Regions from separate parts of the Pseudoalteromonas mucoides genome, predicted to be linked through region 2. Evidence: predicted binding sites of a transcription regulator. Region 2 holds the regulator's gene; the other holds the start of a gene.
The links. The regulator LexA, encoded in region 2, represses DNA repair genes until DNA is damaged. The targets are predictions, from matches to a motif close to TACTGTATNNNNATACAGTA.
Positions count from the first base shown of each region.

Region 1: a site for LexA is predicted at 4,675-4,694, ahead of AAEU30_RS05590 (YebG family protein). Genes of this name have one in related genera too.

Region 1 is NZ_JBMMUC010000004.1:97,925-106,792, forward strand. It holds gene ccmI (c-type cytochrome biogenesis protein CcmI) at 1-332, shown strand, start outside; gene AAEU30_RS05575 (MlaA family lipoprotein) at 342-1,073, shown strand; gene AAEU30_RS05580 (EAL and HDOD domain-containing protein) at 1,152-2,375, opposite strand; gene putP (sodium/proline symporter PutP) at 2,743-4,221, shown strand; gene AAEU30_RS05590 (YebG family protein) at 4,317-4,625, opposite strand; gene AAEU30_RS05595 (ComEA family DNA-binding protein) at 4,886-5,185, shown strand; gene AAEU30_RS05600 (DUF6170 family protein) at 5,232-5,540, opposite strand; gene dsbB (disulfide bond formation protein DsbB) at 5,540-6,052, opposite strand; gene fadR (fatty acid metabolism transcriptional regulator FadR) at 6,363-7,076, shown strand; gene AAEU30_RS05615 (peroxiredoxin) at 7,322-7,927, shown strand; gene AAEU30_RS05620 (TonB-dependent receptor) at 7,992-8,868, opposite strand, start outside.
Region 2 is NZ_JBMMUC010000006.1:71,213-80,080, forward strand. It holds gene hmpA (NO-inducible flavohemoprotein) at 1-764, shown strand, start outside; gene AAEU30_RS08525 (endonuclease) at 831-1,484, opposite strand; gene AAEU30_RS08530 (hypothetical protein) at 1,591-2,307, opposite strand; gene AAEU30_RS08535 (hypothetical protein) at 2,468-2,848, shown strand; gene AAEU30_RS08540 (PaaI family thioesterase) at 2,845-3,288, opposite strand; gene AAEU30_RS08545 (hypothetical protein) at 3,400-4,176, shown strand; gene lexA (transcriptional repressor LexA) at 4,271-4,888, shown strand; gene coxB (cytochrome c oxidase subunit II) at 5,300-6,442, shown strand; gene ctaD (cytochrome c oxidase subunit I) at 6,442-8,043, shown strand; gene AAEU30_RS08565 (cytochrome c oxidase assembly protein) at 8,043-8,570, shown strand; gene AAEU30_RS08570 (cytochrome c oxidase subunit 3) at 8,582-8,868, shown strand, end outside.

The DNA.
Region 1 (8,868 bases), on a different contig from region 2:
TCACTGTGGAGTTAGCATCAACATTAGTCGATAACTTGCCAGACAATGGCACGTTATTTGTTTTTGCAAAAGCTGCGAATGGCCCACCGATGCCGCTTGCAGTAGTAAAGTTGACCCAGTTTAGTTTTCCTCTTAAAGTGCAATTAAGTGATAGTAACTCAATGGTCGATGGACTCACGTTATCATCATCTAAGGAAGTTGTGATCACGGCACGAATTTCGAAAGATGCCTCAGTGATGCCTTCAACAGGTGAGTTAGAAGGCCGTTCGCCAATATTAGAGCGTGAAAACTTTACGCAACATACATTAGTTATTGATGAAATTTTGCCTTAAGGATAAAAGATGTTCAAACAAAGTTTTATAATTCTAGGGTTATTGCTTAGTGCCGGTTGTGCACAAGTTCCTGAAGAAAAAGTGGATGAGCGAGATCCATTGCAGTCTTTTAACCGTCCTATGTATGATTTTAATATGGATGTGCTAGATGCTTATATTCTTAGGCCAGTCGCTGTGGGTTATGTCGCTATCACGCCAACGCCTGTAAGGCGTAGTTTAGTTAACTTCACCGATAATATTAGTGCGCCCACGGATGTTATTAATGCCACTTTACAAGGTAAAGCGGGTAATGCAGGCATTAGTGTTGCCCGATTTTTAGTTAACTCAACGGTAGGTTTGTTAGGACTGTTTGATGTTGCAAGTTCATTAGGTCTTGAAATCATAGATGAAGACTTTGGGCAAACGCTGGGTGTATGGGGCATTGGTGATGGCGCTTATTTAATGCTACCAGGCATGGGACCTTCTACTGCCCGTAATCTGACGGGTGATGTTGTTGATAGCTTTGTATTACCGGAAATTGCTTTAACAACGCCGCAAACGGTACTTGTATTCGCACTGAAAGCAGTAGAGGCAAGAGCGTCGTTAATCCCACAAGAAAGTTTACTGAATGAGTCGTTGGATCCTTATATCTTTATGAAAGATATTTACTTCCAACGTCAGCTCTATGAATTGCACGATGGAAACCCACCAATCGAAGAAGAGCCAGATGACTTCGACGAAGACTTTTTAGAAAGTCTATAATTTACCTGACGCGAAGTTAGAAATAAAAAGCCAGCAAAACTGCTGGCTTTATGTTTTTTCTTGTAAGAAAAGGTAGGCTTACTCGCCTAATACCTTCATTTGTTCGTTAGCCCAGCTAAGTGCTTCATGATAGGAGTCAGGTACTTTATCTGCTGCTAAACCCAATTCATTTTTAATGGCGTTTGCTCCTTCCCAATTCGCTTGCTCGTATAATTTAACTAAGCGTAAATACTGCGCGAGAATGCCTTGCTCATCAACAAGGGCTACCTTGATATCATTAGAAAGTGGTAATTTATTCATCACACCTTCCATGGTCTCATCTAAAATTGCATCCATTAATGACATCATACCGGTTAAAAAAGCCATGCCAGTATCTTTAAGTTTGTTATGATTAATAGCGAGTAATTCGGTAAAGCGGGCGCGAGTTAAAGATAAACGAATAAGTTCTGCAGGTTTATTTGCGGCAACTTGGGAGGTAAATAACAAGGATAATAATTTTTTAATTTCTTCTGCACCAAGTACTATCAGCGCCTGTTTTATAGTGCTGATTTCAGCTCGGCGTTTGAACGCGGCTGAATTACTATAGCGAAGTAATTTATACGAAAGTGTGACATCTCGTTCGAATACGCTTGTGATTTTTTTTAAATTAAGCTCAACTGATGAGGTTTCATAAAGTAACTCAGCGAGCGCTATTTGTGAAGGAGGTAGCGATTTACTTTGTACCATTTCAGGCTTTGAGAAAAAGAAACCTTGAAAATAACTAAACCCTAAATCTAATGCAAGTTGATATTTCTCATAGGTTTCTACTTTTTCTGCCAGTAATTTTATGTGCTTGTGGGGCTTTATTTCTTCGATGATCTGCTTGATAGTTTGAGTGTCACAGCTTAAAAAGTCGATTTTTATAATATCAATATATGGGTAAAAGTGACGCCATACAGGTTGGTGTATGTAATCATCAAGTGCCAGAGTATAGCCTTTTTCTTTAAGATCTTTCACCAGCGCCAGTAGACGCTTACCAGGTTGTATAGTCTCTAAAATTTCAACAACTATTTGCTCTTTACCAAGTAAAGTTGGGTAGCCTTTTTGCAATGTTTTTAAAGTAAAATTAATATAGGCGGGTTTATTGTCCGTTAAATCTTCTAAACCAAAATTAAATTGGCTGCCTTCAATTAAACGAGAAGTTGCTTCATCACCATCAATATCAGGAAAAACATTATCAACGCCATCTCTAAAAAGTAACTCATACCCGACGAGTTTTTTTTCACGATCTAAAATGGGTTGACGCGCAGCGTAAAAATACATAAACAACAGATCCGATTGATTTAAACATTAACAAAGGCAATATAAGACAAAACATAGAAAATAGCATTAATTATATTTTACAGACCTACTGCTAAAGTACTGATTTTTTATAAATATATTGTTTTAATCGTAAGGCAATTAATATTAAATTTCCATTTATATCCTCTTAAATAAAAAAAATAGTTAAAAACCTATTAACCTCAGTTACTTATTTGATTAACGCAGAGAGTGGAGTTATTTGCCCCAGCCATGATATAGTCAGGTTCTAAGTTGGTTTTTACACCAATAATGTCTTTCGTATTATATTGATTAATGAGTCATTATTAGGATTAAAAGCCAGATTTAAACTTCTTAAGCGGAGGCAAGTTTGGAAACAGGAATGATTATTTCTTTAGCTGCGTATTTTATCGTTATGTTAGGGATTGGCCTATATGCGTATAAACAGTCAACCAGTGATGTATCTGGTTATATGCTTGGTGGGCGTAGTTTGTCACCTTCAGTAGCTGCACTTTCAGCTGGCGCGTCAGATATGAGCGGCTGGATATTAATGGGTTTACCTGGTGCTATGTTCGTAACGGGTTTTAGTAGTACTTGGATTGCTATCGGTTTGGTACTTGGGGCTTGGGCAAACTACTTCTTAGTTGCACCACGGCTTAGGGTATACACTGAGAAAGCAAATGACTCAATCACCATTCCAGACTATTTCTCAAATCGTTTCACCGATAAATCAAACTTACTCCGTGTGGTATCAGCGGTAGTGATCATTGTGTTCTTTACACTCTACACTTCTTCGGGCGTAGTTGCTGGCGGTAAGTTATTCGAAAGCTCGTTTGGCTTGAGCTATGAAATGGGTCTTTACATAACAACAGGCGTGGTTGTTTTATACACCTTGTTTGGTGGTTTCTTAGCAGTAAGCTTAACCGACTTTGTACAAGGCTGTATTATGTTTGTTGCATTAATATTGGTACCGACAGTCGCGTATTCATTATTGGAGCAACCATTAGAGTCTACATTGAACAGTGTTAATCCAGATATGCTTAACTGGATTGGTGCAGGCTCAGCTCTGGGAATTATTTCGGCGATGGCGTGGGGCTTGGGTTATTTTGGTCAACCACATATTATTGTACGTTTTATGTCGGTACGTAGTGTAAAAGATATGCCGACTGCTCGTCGCATTGGTATGAGCTGGATGATAATAGCCGCCATTGGTGCTGTCGGCACTGGTTTATTTGGTGCAGCTTATACCTACGAAAATAATATTGTAGTAGATGATCCTGAGACTATTTTCTTGATTTTATCAGAGCTACTATTCCACCCATTAATTGCAGGCTTTTTATTAGCAGCAATTTTGGCTGCTATCATGAGTACCATTTCGTCTCAGTTATTGGTTAGTTCAAGTTCACTGACTGAAGATTTTTATAAAACCTTCTTACGTAAAGAGGCAAGTGACACCGAGCTGGTAACAGTAGGGCGTATTAGCGTTGCCGTAGTGGCGCTATGTGCAATCTACTTAGCGTATGATCGCGATAGTTCAATCTTAGACTTAGTCAGTAATGCATGGGCTGGTTTTGGTGCCGCATTTGGTCCACTGGTATTGTTTAGTCTGTACTGGAAACGAATGAACTTTGCTGGTGCACTTGCTGGTATGCTAGTGGGGGCAATCACTGTATTGGTTTGGATTTACGCGCCTATAACAATTGATGGTGAAAAACTCAGTAGTCTTATTTACGAGATTGTACCTGGTTTTATTCTTTCAAGTATTGCTATTGTGGTTGTAAGCTTAACGACACCTGCTCCAAGTAAAGAAATTACCACTTTATTTGATGATGTAGAAAAGTCATTGTAAAAATAAGGTTTATTCCCAAATCATTCTGAGGTGGTTTGGGGTAATAAAAAAAGGAGCTTAATAGCTCCTTTTTTTATTACCTGAATTAAGTTCTATTACGCTTTATCTTCTGCGCTTTTTAAATCAGCTGCATTAGCTGTGTCTTTCTTTTTTGCAGCAGGTTTGCTTACGGGTTCTTTCGCACCTTTTAACACATTAATGAAATCATCTTTGCTTTTTGCGATTTCAAGCGCTAGAGATTCAATTTGTTGCTCGCTTAAGGGGACATCCACTTTTTCAAGCATGACTTCAAGCGACTCTGCAATATCGAGCATTTTGTCATACGCATCAGCTTCTTTTTTAGTAGTAAACGTCATTCGCTCGACTCCGTTTCTTTCTACAACATATTTAACAACAACAGCCATGATCTCTCCTGCCAATTTGCTTAGTGTGAATTAACACACTGATATTGATTACTGTTTTTATGTACAGTAATTGTTTGCGGGCGTATTTGCAAGTTAACTTTTTTATTTTTTATTATAGGTACAGTTGACAAAGTAATTGCTCTTTACTTTATTTATAGAGTCACACTTTTTTAGTACCTAATGGTTTTTATGTTAGTTAAAAGGGTGTCGTAAACATTTACTATTAATTGAGTCCATGTATGGATATCACGGAGGAAAACATGAAGTTACTAAGTTTAGTAGTTGTACTAGCCTGTTTAGGTTTTATAAGCCCAAGTTATGCGAGTGATACTAAGTCTACACCAGCTAGTCAGGCGGTAAAAAAGCTTGAGAGTATCAATGTAAATAAAGCCAGTGTAGAGCAACTGATGCAGTTACCTGGTATTGGTAAGTCAAAGGCGCGCGCTATTATTGACTATCGAAAAAAACAAGGAGAATTTAAATCAGTTGCTGATTTAGCGAACGTGAAGGGCATCGGTGATAAATTGCTGGCAAAGTTAGACGGCAAAATTAAAATCTAAGCTTATAGCTAGGTTACAGGTTAATTACTTTAGAATATAAGGCGAATTAATTTTCGCCTTGTTTCTCTTCTTGTGTTAATGCATCTGCTATAAAAGGCCTGGCAAATGCAATTTCAACGGGTGTGGTTAATAACGGGTAGCTTAAACCTGCTACTAATAAAGCTGCTAACATTAACCAACCTTCAATATAAATTAGAGAGGCGAATACAGGCGTAAGTAACAGCAATTTGACAATACGTAGGCTGATCTTTTGCAGCGGGGAAAGCATTGATAAGGCTACTGCAATTATGTGTTGGCGTTGACGTACTTTAAGGTGTTGCAATTGCTTAACTTGGCTTGAAAAAAACGCAAACATTATAGGCTCTTCTTAATCATTAGACGTGAAAAAACAACCGCAATTAGCACTAGGCTGATCAAGCCAAAAATAATTTCCATCCACGCGGGCATACTTAAACCTAAAAATTGCCAATCAATATTACCGCAATCACCTGTTGCAGCAAAAAATTGCGGGATCCATTCATGTAATGGCACGGGAAAGTTAGGCTCAAATTCACAGCTAAATGCGAATGGGTCGGTTGTTGTTTGCATATCAATATGTTCACGGGCTAATAAAAATCCCCAAATACTCGCAACAGCCCAGCTAGCGAATGCAGTAATACGTATTAGTATGTTACTAGGATTAATCGCTCCAATAATACCCGCGATTAATAGCCCGAGCATCGCTGTGCGTTGATATATACACATGATACAAGGCTCTAAGCCCATTTGATATTGGAAAAATAAAGCAATAACTTCAAATGTAAAAGCAGTCAATGCTAATAAAACCCAAGGCGTACGTTTGTGTGCTAAATTTGCTAACCAATTCATAAGAGTTCCGTTTAACTATTTTATAGTGAGATTATGGCTTAGTCATTAATCAAGGTGCAAGGATAAACCTTACTAGAGTGCTTAAAATCATGTAAATGTTTACTAAATTTGCTTTATTAAATGTGGGGGTATGCGTTTGTTTAGGTTTTGTTATGTTCTAATTCATTGGCTATTTATTATCTGCATTGCACAAACCTGAAAAATAGCAGGGTTGTGAATTACTTTACTTGTTAGTTTTGCTTCGTCTGGTACAATCAGTCAGTTAATAGTGTTTAAGTGAAGTAATATTGATAACTCGAGTGGGAATTGAATGAGAATTTTTAAAGCGAAAAGTCCAGCTGGATTTGCAGAAGAGTATATTGTTGAATCAATTTGGAATGGTGATTTCCCTCCAGGCTCTATACTTCCTGCTGAACGCGAGTTATCAGAGCTAATAGGTGTGACGCGTACTACATTACGTGAAGTGCTGCAGCGTTTAGCACGTGATGGTTGGTTAACAATTCAACATGGTAAACCCACACGAGTAAATAATTTTTGGGAAACATCTGGCTTAAATATTCTTGAAACACTCGCTCGTCTTGATGAAGACAAAATGCCAGAACTTACCGACCAGTTACTTTCTGCACGTACTAATATTAGTGCAATCTATACACGTGCTGCAATCAAGTTAGCGCCAGAGCGTGTCATTGAAATTCTTTCACAAAGTGATGAACTTGAAGATAGCGCGCAAGCTTTTGCCGATTATGATTATAAAGTTCATCACGAACTAGCTGTTGCAGGTAATAATCGAATATACGTGTTAATTTTAAATGGCTTTAAAGGTTTTTATTCAAAAATTGGTTGCCATTATTTTTCAGATCCAGGCACTCGCCAGTTAGCACGTCAATTTTACAAAGACTTGACGACTTTAGCTGAAAACCGAGAGCATGATGGCGCTATTTCTATGATGCGTAAGTATGGCCACCAAACAGGTGAAATCTGGCAAGAAATTCGTGGTGATATGCCAGAAGATATTATGGATTAACCAGTAAAGCATTAACTAAAAAAGCCTGTTTTTACAGTTTTTTTTGTGCGTGATAGCCATGTATACAAGCGTTCTGTATTTTCGATTGCCGTGATTTGAAAATCTGATTGTCTATTTGTTCTGATTACCCCTAAAATATTTCAACAATTATGCGTGCTTGCCCTTGGTATTTAATTTTTAGATCCCATAATAAAGCAAGCATTGCGTAAGCAATTAGAAATAAACTCAAATATTTGGAGAATAAAATGGGTGTATTAGTAGGCCGCCAGGCACCAGACTTTACCGCTGCAGCAGTACTAGGTAACGGCGAGATCGTAGATAGCTACAATCTTCACGAAACAATCAAAGGTAAAAAAGCAGTTATCTTCTTTTACCCACTAGATTTCACTTTCGTATGTCCTTCTGAACTAATTGCTTTTGACAAGCGTTATGAAGAATTTCAAAAGCGTGGCGTTGAGGTAATCGGTGTTTCTATCGATTCACAATTCTCGCACAACGCATGGCGTAAGACTGCTGTTGCAGACGGCGGTATTGGTGAAGTTAAATATGCACTAGTTGCAGACGTTAAGCACGAGATCTGTAAAGCGTATGACGTTGAGCACCCAGAAGCTGGCGTTGCATTTCGTGGTTCATTCCTAATCGACGAAGAAGGTAATGTACGTCACCAAGTAGTTAACGATTTACCGCTTGGCCGTAATATCGATGAAATGCTACGTATGGTTGACGCACTAGCATTCCATAGCGAGCACGGCGAAGTATGTCCTGCTGGTTGGACTGAAGGTAAAAAAGGTATGGACGCAAGCCCTGCAGGCGTTGCAAAATTCCTATCTGAAAACGAAGGCGATCTATAATTTAGACCTTTATTTTGACTATAAAAAACCCGCCAATTAGGCGGGTTTTTTGTTATCTTTACTTTTAGAATGAGAACGACACTTTTGTGTAAATGTAACGTCCTCGAGGGTTGTGCACTGCTGATGCGTAGCCATACAAGTCGCTATCACCATCGCCAATGGCAAATGGTGGTTCTTCATCAAATAAGTTGTTAACCCCAATTGATACTTTGGTTGATTCAGTAATGCGATAAGCAGTTTGTAAATCAACCAGCACTTGTGAGTCAACCATTCTCGATGTGTTGCTATCGAAATCGAGCGTGCCATCAAAATCAATATCAGGGGTATCTTCAAACTCCCCAACATAACTGATATTTATATTGGTGTTAAATTCACCGAGTTCCCAATTAGTTGAAAAAATTCCACGGTGCTCTGGGTAGCCATACTCGCCTGTATAATCACGGCCATCTTTTTCAAATTTATTTTGGTACGCCCATTCTAAATTGAATTTAAGTAACCCTAACTCATCCAATGAATGATTATAGTTTGCCGAGAAGTCGATACCAGATACTTCTTGTGAAGAAACATTCTCAAAAGTACTGTGAATTTTTTGTATCACTCCAAGGGTTTCGCTTCCAGATGGGGCCAAACGAACACAGATAGTACTGTTTTGATTATCACATTCTGCATCATAGATAGGGCCAAATCCTTGCTCATCAATTTTATTGTCTTGAGTTATACTCCACACATCGATACTTAAACCAAGCTCTGCTGTAGGAGCCCAAATAAAGCCAACATTCCATGACTCAGACTCTTCGGCTTGTAAATCAGGATTACCTGCAAATTGAATATTGTAATCAAGGGCATCACAGTCAAGACCAGTAGCCTGACAGCGATAGGTATCAATAAAGAATTGGCTTTTCTCTGATGGCCCTAACCCTATTTGTGCTAATGATGGGGCC
Region 2 (8,868 bases):
TATACGAGCACAGTAAAACCAAGCACGGTGGCTGGAGTGGTACTCGAGAATTCACGATCGCTAATAAGCAAGTTGAGTCAGAGTTAGTAACGAGTTTTACTTTAGTACCGAACGATGGCAAAGCGGTAATCACTCATAAGCCAGGGCAATATTTAGGTATTAAAGTGAAGCCCACTGATGCGCAGTATAGTGAGATACGCCAATACTCTATTTCTCAGCAAAGTAATGGTGAAAATTACCGCATCAGCGTGAAAAAAGAATTACTGCCAGCAGCAGGTATCGTGTCTAATCACTTACACTCACTTGAAGAAGGTAGCGTTGTTGGGTTATATCCGCCTGCTGGCGATTTCTTCTTACGTTCGTACAGTAAACCTGCCGTATTAATTTCTGCAGGAGTCGGGCAAACACCGATGATGGCGATGCTACAAACTTTACTAAGCGACAGCTCTGATCAGGCTATTACTTATTTACACGCGTGTGAAAATGCCGATCAGCATTCATTTGCTGGCTTTTTGACTGAGCAGGTATCAGCACATTCAAGATTAAGTAGTTATACGTGGTTTAATCAAGGTGGTGAGGGAGCTGACTTTACTGGCTTGATGGATGTTAGCGTTGTTGCAGAGCAGTTACCGCTTGGAGGTGGGGATTTCTACATCTGTGGCCCAACTGGTTTTATGGCTGTCATTAAACAGCAGCTACTCGACCTTGGCGTGGATACCGCACGTATTCATTATGAGGTGTTTGGTCCACACCAAGATATTTAATCACAAAATTAAATACAGGTTTTAAGTAACAGGCGCGCAATGCGCCTTTTTATACTTTTTGGCTGTTTAAAGTACAGTATTACTGCCTTTCGCTATCATCGCTTGGTTTTGCCATGCTTTAAATAACTGCTGTTGTTTATTCGATATTTTTAGTCCGTAGGTTTTTTGCATGTAAAAATAAGCATCTGCAATACGTTTGCGTGAATAGGCAGGTGGTTCAACTACCCGTTGTTTAAAATTCACTTTTACTTGGCAGCTACCATATTGAGTGGCGTTACCTGCAACCATACCAAAACGATAATTCGATCTATCTGCGTTAATTTCACCAATTGCTGGGGCTAGATTATTAATATCAGCTTCCATTTTTCTAAATTGTTCACTGGTTTTCACGCAGTTTTTACGTCCGCCATTTTGCCAGCATTGTAACTGATGACCGAACTCCCACGCTGGTACTATATGCTCCCACTCAATACGAACAGCACGTGCATTAGGTTTACCTGAGCGCGTAACCGCATTACGAGGTTTATAGCCGCATGCTGAAGGGTCGGGTATTAATTTTTTACCTTGGCGTTTTATATCGCAGCCACAGTAAATGCTTTTGGCATCGCTTGGTAACGTTTTTATTAAATGCCTTTTCGCTGTTGAAAAGCGAGTGAACTGCTCGCTGTGAAGGTTAAAACTTACAAGGGAAATAACTAACGCAATAATAAAATAGGGCATTTCCAATCACTTATGTGAACTACAGGAAATGCAATTTTAGAGTGATTAGTCTATAGGGTAAATCGGTTAAATGGGCTAAGTTGCCTAAAATGCAATAATCAGGGAGTTAATTACTCAGCTTTTTGCGTTTATGACGACGAAGACGAATATTTTGCAGTAACAAAGTGATACCTGTGAGGCAGAACAGCACACTGGTTGCCGAAAAGCTAATCAACAAGGGATTATTAAAATCCTCTCGTTCATCGTAGTCCATGATGTGTAACATCCAGAAAAAGTCAAAAATCCGCCAAATAGTGCTACGAACAGTGATAACTTTGCCGCTATCAGCCCACAAATACAAGGTTGTATTAAAACTATCATCGAAACTAACTTGCCAAATATTCTTTTTATAGCCTATTTCTCTTGGGCCCATGTCGAGTTTAGTCGCTGCATTTACTTTAGCGTCGATTAATAAGTGAGCTTGTGCATTAGCAATTATTTGCGCTTTACTTGGCGTAATGAAAGGACGGCCTGTTAAGCCGTTAAAATTGTGCTCTTCATTTTCACTCGTCACAGTAATAATAGGTGTTGTTAAAAAGTGTGTGTAATTTATTTGTATCGGCTGTGCCACCTGAGAAACAATATTATCGAGTGATGTAGGGTAGTCGACTTGCGTAAATGGGTTCTCAAGGGAGCGCAATGCTAAATGTTTGCCATGCACTTTATCGAGAGGAATAGCACTCATCACTAAACCACCTAACAGCCATGCAAAGATTTGTAGTGCGAGTATGTAACCAAGCCATTTATGAATTTTTCGTGCATGCTTGAAAATGCGTTTGTTCATTACTTACTCATTTATTGTTATTTTTCAGTGCGATATTTTATAGGTTAGGGGGCTTTTGCCAATGTGGCAAATTGTCGCAGGTAATAGATGATTTGGTATATATACAAATTTAGGTTAAAGTTTGCGGTGTATTTAACATGGGTTAAGGGTAAAGCTACAAATGTCGGAAATTCAATTTTTAAACGTAGATCTAGAGCTTGAGTCTAAACAAGATATTAGTGCGCTAGTGGCTGACTTAAAAAAAATTGCCACAGTTTTACATTATGACCACGATGAATATCGTCAATTAGCGCGTGTAGAAGCAAATATTGAGGTATCTACACCGGATAAAGCGATTAATCACTTATGTGAGTTAATAGAATCATGCTCACGTAATGCATTAAAACAGTGGTTGTCGTGTTCTCGGCGTACATTTGATATTGGCTTTGAGTCGGGTACTTCACCGAAATGCTTTAATCAAGCACTGCAAGCAGATACTCTGCTTAGAATATCTGCAATTGGTGCGGGTGTTGAAATAACGATTTACCCTATCGAAAGCTAATTTTTACGTTCAACCACTGCTGCGGTCATTCTTGATACGCAGCATAGCTCGTTGCGGCTATTTGTTATTTTAATTTCCCACACTGAAGTACGCCTACCTAAATGAATAGGCTTTGCTATTGCGGTTAAAGTTCCATTGCGTGAAGCTTTTAAGTGATTGGCGTTGATTTCTTGGCCTACACAATAGAACTTCGTAAAATCAACCACAAAGTTTGCAGCATAACTGGCAACCGTTTCGGCAAGTACGACATTGGCACCGCCATGTACCATGCCCATAGGGTTATGATGCTGAGGTATTGCGGGCATAGTGGCCACTAGGTAGTCATCGCCAATTTCGCTAATTTCAATACCCATTGTTTTCATTAATGTGCCTTGGCCATTAATGCCCTCATCAAGTTGTTTACACTGTTCTAAGGTGATTGGTTGATACCAAATAGTCATGGAATGTCCTCAATTGAAAATTTAAAAACTAGTCTACACTTTTGTACACTTTCCTACAGTTAAGATCATCAAAATAGCTAAAATGTACCTAATATTACATCTTAGGAACACATGATGAAAAAAGGAATAATGCTGTTAATTAGCTGCTTATCGATATCCAGCTATGCAGATATCAACCATCAAGTTGATCTCGGATTTACAGATTTAAGTGGCTTGGATAAAGCGTTTTTAGGTGCAAGGTACCGTTATTTTAGTGATGACTTAAATGCCTTATCGGGCCCTCAGGAGTTGAAAAGCCATTTGCATCGAGTGAGTAATGTCGCTATCGGCGGGTTTGCTAATGATAACCTGTATTATATTACCAGTGATGCGACTTATTATTGGCAGCATGGCGTTATTTTAGCGGCTGGTGTACAGCATGTGGATGATGATAGCGGTATTTGGCAATCAGATAGTTCTTTGCTCAATGCATCGATAGGTAATCAAATAAACGATCAATTGCAAATTGGCTTAACTGCTTTTTATAGTCGGGTGGAAGAAACACGTCACTTTTATCCAAGCGAGGAGCTAACTTCGGTTGAGTGGAGTTATGCGCCTTACATTCGCTGGACTAATATCAATAATAATCAAGGCTGGGATATAGAGGCAAAGCAATTAGCAGGACGGTATCGTTACATCCAAGGCCGAGCAGCGTATTACGTTAATCAAGACTGGTCTGTTGGCGTAGTTGCTAACGTACATGGGCGAGGCGATCGAGATGATAATTATGAGATACAAACACAGTATTGGTTTAATGAACATATAGCGTTGAAGTTTGGTTTAGGCTCATCTTTGAAATCTGATGATGGTTTAAATAGCGCCACTTTATTGCTGAATACCAGATGGTAATCAAGAAGGGTCAAAGCTAGCGAATTTAAAATTTGCGATTTTCAAATAACTGTATATACTCACAGTTAAATGTACTGTATGGAAAACCAGTTGTATGCGCCCATTAACGAATCGTCAAGCCCAAATTCTTGAATTAATCAAAGTGTTTATCAAAGATACTGGCATGCCACCTACGCGTGCTGAAATTGCGCAAACTTTAGGTTTCAAAAGCGCTAATGCTGCCGAAGAGCACTTAAAAGCACTGGCTAAAAAAGGTGTTATTAAAATGAAGCCGGGTGCAAGCCGCGGTATTCAGCTGGTGGAAGAAGATGAGCCAGAGCAGCTCGGATTACCATTAATAGGCCGAGTAGCAGCGGGTGAACCTATCTTGGCGCAACAACATGTTGAAAGCCATTGCCAGATTGACCCTTTAATGTTCAAGCCTGCCGCTGATTTTTTATTGCGTGTACAAGGTATGAGTATGAAAGATATTGGCATTATGGATGGTGATTTACTTGCGGTGCATAAAACTCAAGTTGCTGAAAACGGCCAAGTAGTGGTAGCGCGTGTTGATGATGATGTAACTGTAAAGCGCCTAGAAAAAGCCGGTCGCAAAGTATTGTTGCACGCCGAAAATGAAGAGTTTTCTGCAATTGAAGTAGACTTAGAGCATGAGTCTTTTAATATTGAAGGGCTTGCAGTCGGTGTGATCCGTAATGCTGATTGGATGTAAACCTATTTTGCACCAAATTGGTGATATTTGGTGCTTTCACTTTTATATTTTTATTTAACTGCTAGTTTTAGCACTTGTCTGTAGCTACTAAAGCTCTATATAAGCTAGATACCTCCTGCTTTTAGCCATTTCTTTCCTCACCTGAATTTAAAATAACGCGCTGATTTTGTATTGTTATTTTTGCACCAAAATAGAATTTTATTTGCACTAAAACTTGCTAATTGTTCATTTTTTAACTAATTGGTTAATACACTGTGTTAACGACTGATCTTTTGGGGCCTTGCTGCAATTTATTGTTGCATGCGAAGAGATTAATTTAACCAGTTACAATAAAAATAACGAATTGGCGCGAAAAAAAGCAGTGCCGCCTTTTCGCTTTGCGTTAGCAATAGCATCAAAAGGAGCCGTCACATGGGTAAACTGAGCTCTACCTTGTGCCTTATATTATTTATGCTGCCGCAGCAATTATTGGCCAATAGCCAATTTAATATGCGCGAAGGTGTAACCGATATAAGTAATAATGTTTATCAACTGCACATGACAATATTTATAATTTGTTGTGTGATTGGGGTGATTGTATTTGCCGTTATGTTTTGGGCTTTAATACATCACCGCAAATCAAAAGGGGCTATTCCTGCCCAATTCCATGAAAGCACCAAGGTTGAGATACTTTGGACTGCGATTCCGTTTGTCATTCTAATTGCAATGGCAGTGCCTGCGACAAAAACCTTAATTGCGATGGAAGATGCCAGCAAAGCTGACATTACCATTAAAGTGACAGGTTCTCAGTGGAAGTGGCATTATGAATATATGGGTGAAGACGTTAGTTTTTATTCAATATTATCTACACCGAGCGAACAAATTGCCAACCAGGCCGATAAAACAGATACCTACCTACTCGAGGTAGATAAACCTCTCGTTCTACCAATCAATAAGAAAATTCGCTTTTTAATGACCTCAGATGATGTGATTCACTCTTGGTGGGTGCCTGATTTTGCAGTTAAGAAAGATGCGAACCCTGGGTTTATTAACGAAACATGGACCAAAATTAACGAAGAGGGCATTTACCGTGGCCAGTGTGCCGAACTATGCGGTAAAGACCATGGCTTTATGCCTGTGGTTGTTGAGGCAAAGTCTGAGCAAGATTTTGTTAATTGGTTAGCCGACGCTAAACAGGCTAAACAAAAAGCGGCTGCCGCAGATGCTGCATTGATGGATCAAACCTTACCTAAAGAAGAGTTAATGACCTTAGGTGAACAAGTTTATATGGCCAGCTGTGCAGCGTGCCATCAACCTACCGGTATGGGTTTACCCGGCGTCTTCCCTGCGCTTAAAAATAGCCCTGTGGTATTGGGAGATGTTAATGAGCATATTGATGTCGTAGTTCATGGCCGCCCGGGCACTGCAATGCAAGCATTTGTAAAACAACTATCGATAAAGCAACTTGCGGCGGTTGTTACCTATAAGCGTAATGCATGGGGTAATGACACGGGTGATGTGGTTCAACCTAGCCAAATTCAGGCTTTGATTGATGCAACTGCGGAGGCTAAGTAATGAGTAGCATAACAGACGATCATAATAACGACGCTGCACATCACGATGCAGGGCATCATCATGGCGCAACTGGGTTTAAGCGTTGGTTGTTTACAACGAATCATAAAGATATAGGTAGCTTGTATTTAATATTCTCGCTAACCATGTTTTTGATTGGCGGTGCGATGGCTATGGTGATCCGCGCAGAGTTATTTCAGCCTGGATTACAATTAGTTGACCCGCACTTTTTTAATCAAATGACCACAGTCCATGGTTTGATTATGGTATTTGGTGCTGTAATGCCGGCGTTCACTGGGCTCGCTAACTGGATGATACCTTTAATGATTGGTGCGCCAGACATGGCATTACCGCGAATGAATAACTGGAGCTTTTGGATTCTGCCATTTGCATTTTTAATTTTGTTAGCGTCGTTGTTTATGCCAGGTGGGGGTCCTGCTTTTGGTTGGACTTTCTACGCCCCTTTATCAACAACCTATAGTAACGACAATACGGCCTTATTTGTTTTTGCGGTGCACATTATGGGCATTAGCTCAATTATGGGAGCTATTAATGTGATTGTTACCATAGTGAACATGCGCGCGCCTGGTATGTCTTGGATGAAGCTACCCCTATTTGTTTGGACCTGGCTTATTACCGCGTTCTTACTAATTGCGGTTATGCCTGTTTTAGCGGGCGCTGTAACCATGGTACTGACAGATAAATACTTTGCCACTAGCTTTTTTGATGCGGCAGGTGGTGGCGACCCTGTGATGTTTCAGCATATATTTTGGTTCTTTGGTCATCCAGAAGTGTACATAATGATCTTACCTGCTTTTGGCATTATATCGACCATAGTGCCGACCTTTTCTCGGAAAAAACTATTTGGCTATGCCTCAATGGTTTATGCCACGTCCTCAATTGCATTACTGAGTTTTATTGTGTGGGCACATCATATGTTTACCACTGGTATGCCAGTAGCTGCTGAGTTGTTTTTTATGTATTCGACCATGTTGATATCGGTACCTACCGGGGTAAAAGTATTTAACTGGGTAGCTACCATGTGGCGAGGCTCAATAAGCTTTGAAGTGCCTATGTTATTTAGCATTGCGTTTATTGTATTGTTCACTTTAGGTGGTTTTTCAGGACTGATGCTAGCAATTACACCGGCTGATTTTCAATACCATGATACCTATTTTGTTGTGGCGCATTTTCATTATGTACTTGTTACAGGCGCGGTCTTTTCAATCATGGCAGGGGCTTATTATTGGCTGCCAAAATGGACTGGCAATATGTTTAATATCACCTTGGCTAAATGGCATTTTTGGCTGTCATTGGTCAGTGTGAATGTATTGTTTTTTCCGATGCACTTTGTTGGTCTTGCAGGTATGCCACGCAGGATCCCCGATTACGCGCTGCAATTTGCCGACTTTAACGCAATTATTAGTATTGGCGGGTTTGCCTTTGGCTTGTCACAACTGTTGTTTGTTGTGGTGGTTTTTAAATGTGCCAGAGGCGGTGACAAAGTACCGGCTAAGGTGTGGGATGGAGCGCAAGGGCTAGAGTGGGAAGTCGATTCTCCTGCGCCTTATCATACCTTTGATACACCACCGAAGATCAAGTAATGAATCACGCACCTTTGCTTAAGCGCTTAGTTTTAATATGCCTTGGTATGTTTGCCTTCGCGTTTGCTTTGGTGCCTTTATACGATGTTTTTTGCGATATCACCGGGCTTAATGGTAAGCCTTCTCTTGAGCAAGCGAAGCAAAGTACACAGGTTGTTGAGTCACGCCAAGTCGATGTTAGCTTTACCACTCATGCACAAAGTGGTGCGCCATTTGAGGTGCAATCACAGCAATACAGCGTGGTCGTTAAACCCGGTGCAATGCGCGAAGTATTGTTTAAAGCAAAGAACCTCAGTAATGAAGACAAAGTCATGCAAGCGGTGCCTTCGGTATCGCCTGGGAAGGCCGCCAAATATTTACATAAAATGGCCTGCTTTTGTTTTGATCAGCAACCACTAAAAGCAGGTGAAGAAGTGGAGTTTACATTGCTTTTTTATGTTGATACCGCGCTACCCGATGACGTAGAAGAGCTCACTTTGTCATATACCGTGTTTGATATTAGTAGCCAGTTAGTGGCTAGTAATTAGGAGCAAGTGAAATGAATCAAAATTACGATAAATATTATGTACCCGCACAAAGTCCGTGGCCCATTGTAGGTGCTGTGGCGTTATTTTTAATTGCTGTTGGCGCAGCACTGACTGTGATGCAAGTAAACTCAGAAGGCGGCTCTGGTCAATATATACTTTATGCCGGCATCGCTATTTTGCTTTATATGCTATTTAGCTGGTTTAAAAATGTGATTGATGAGTCGCACCAAGGTTTGTATTCAGCGCAAATGGATCGATCATTTCGCCAAGGTATGAGCTGGTTTATTTTCTCTGAAGT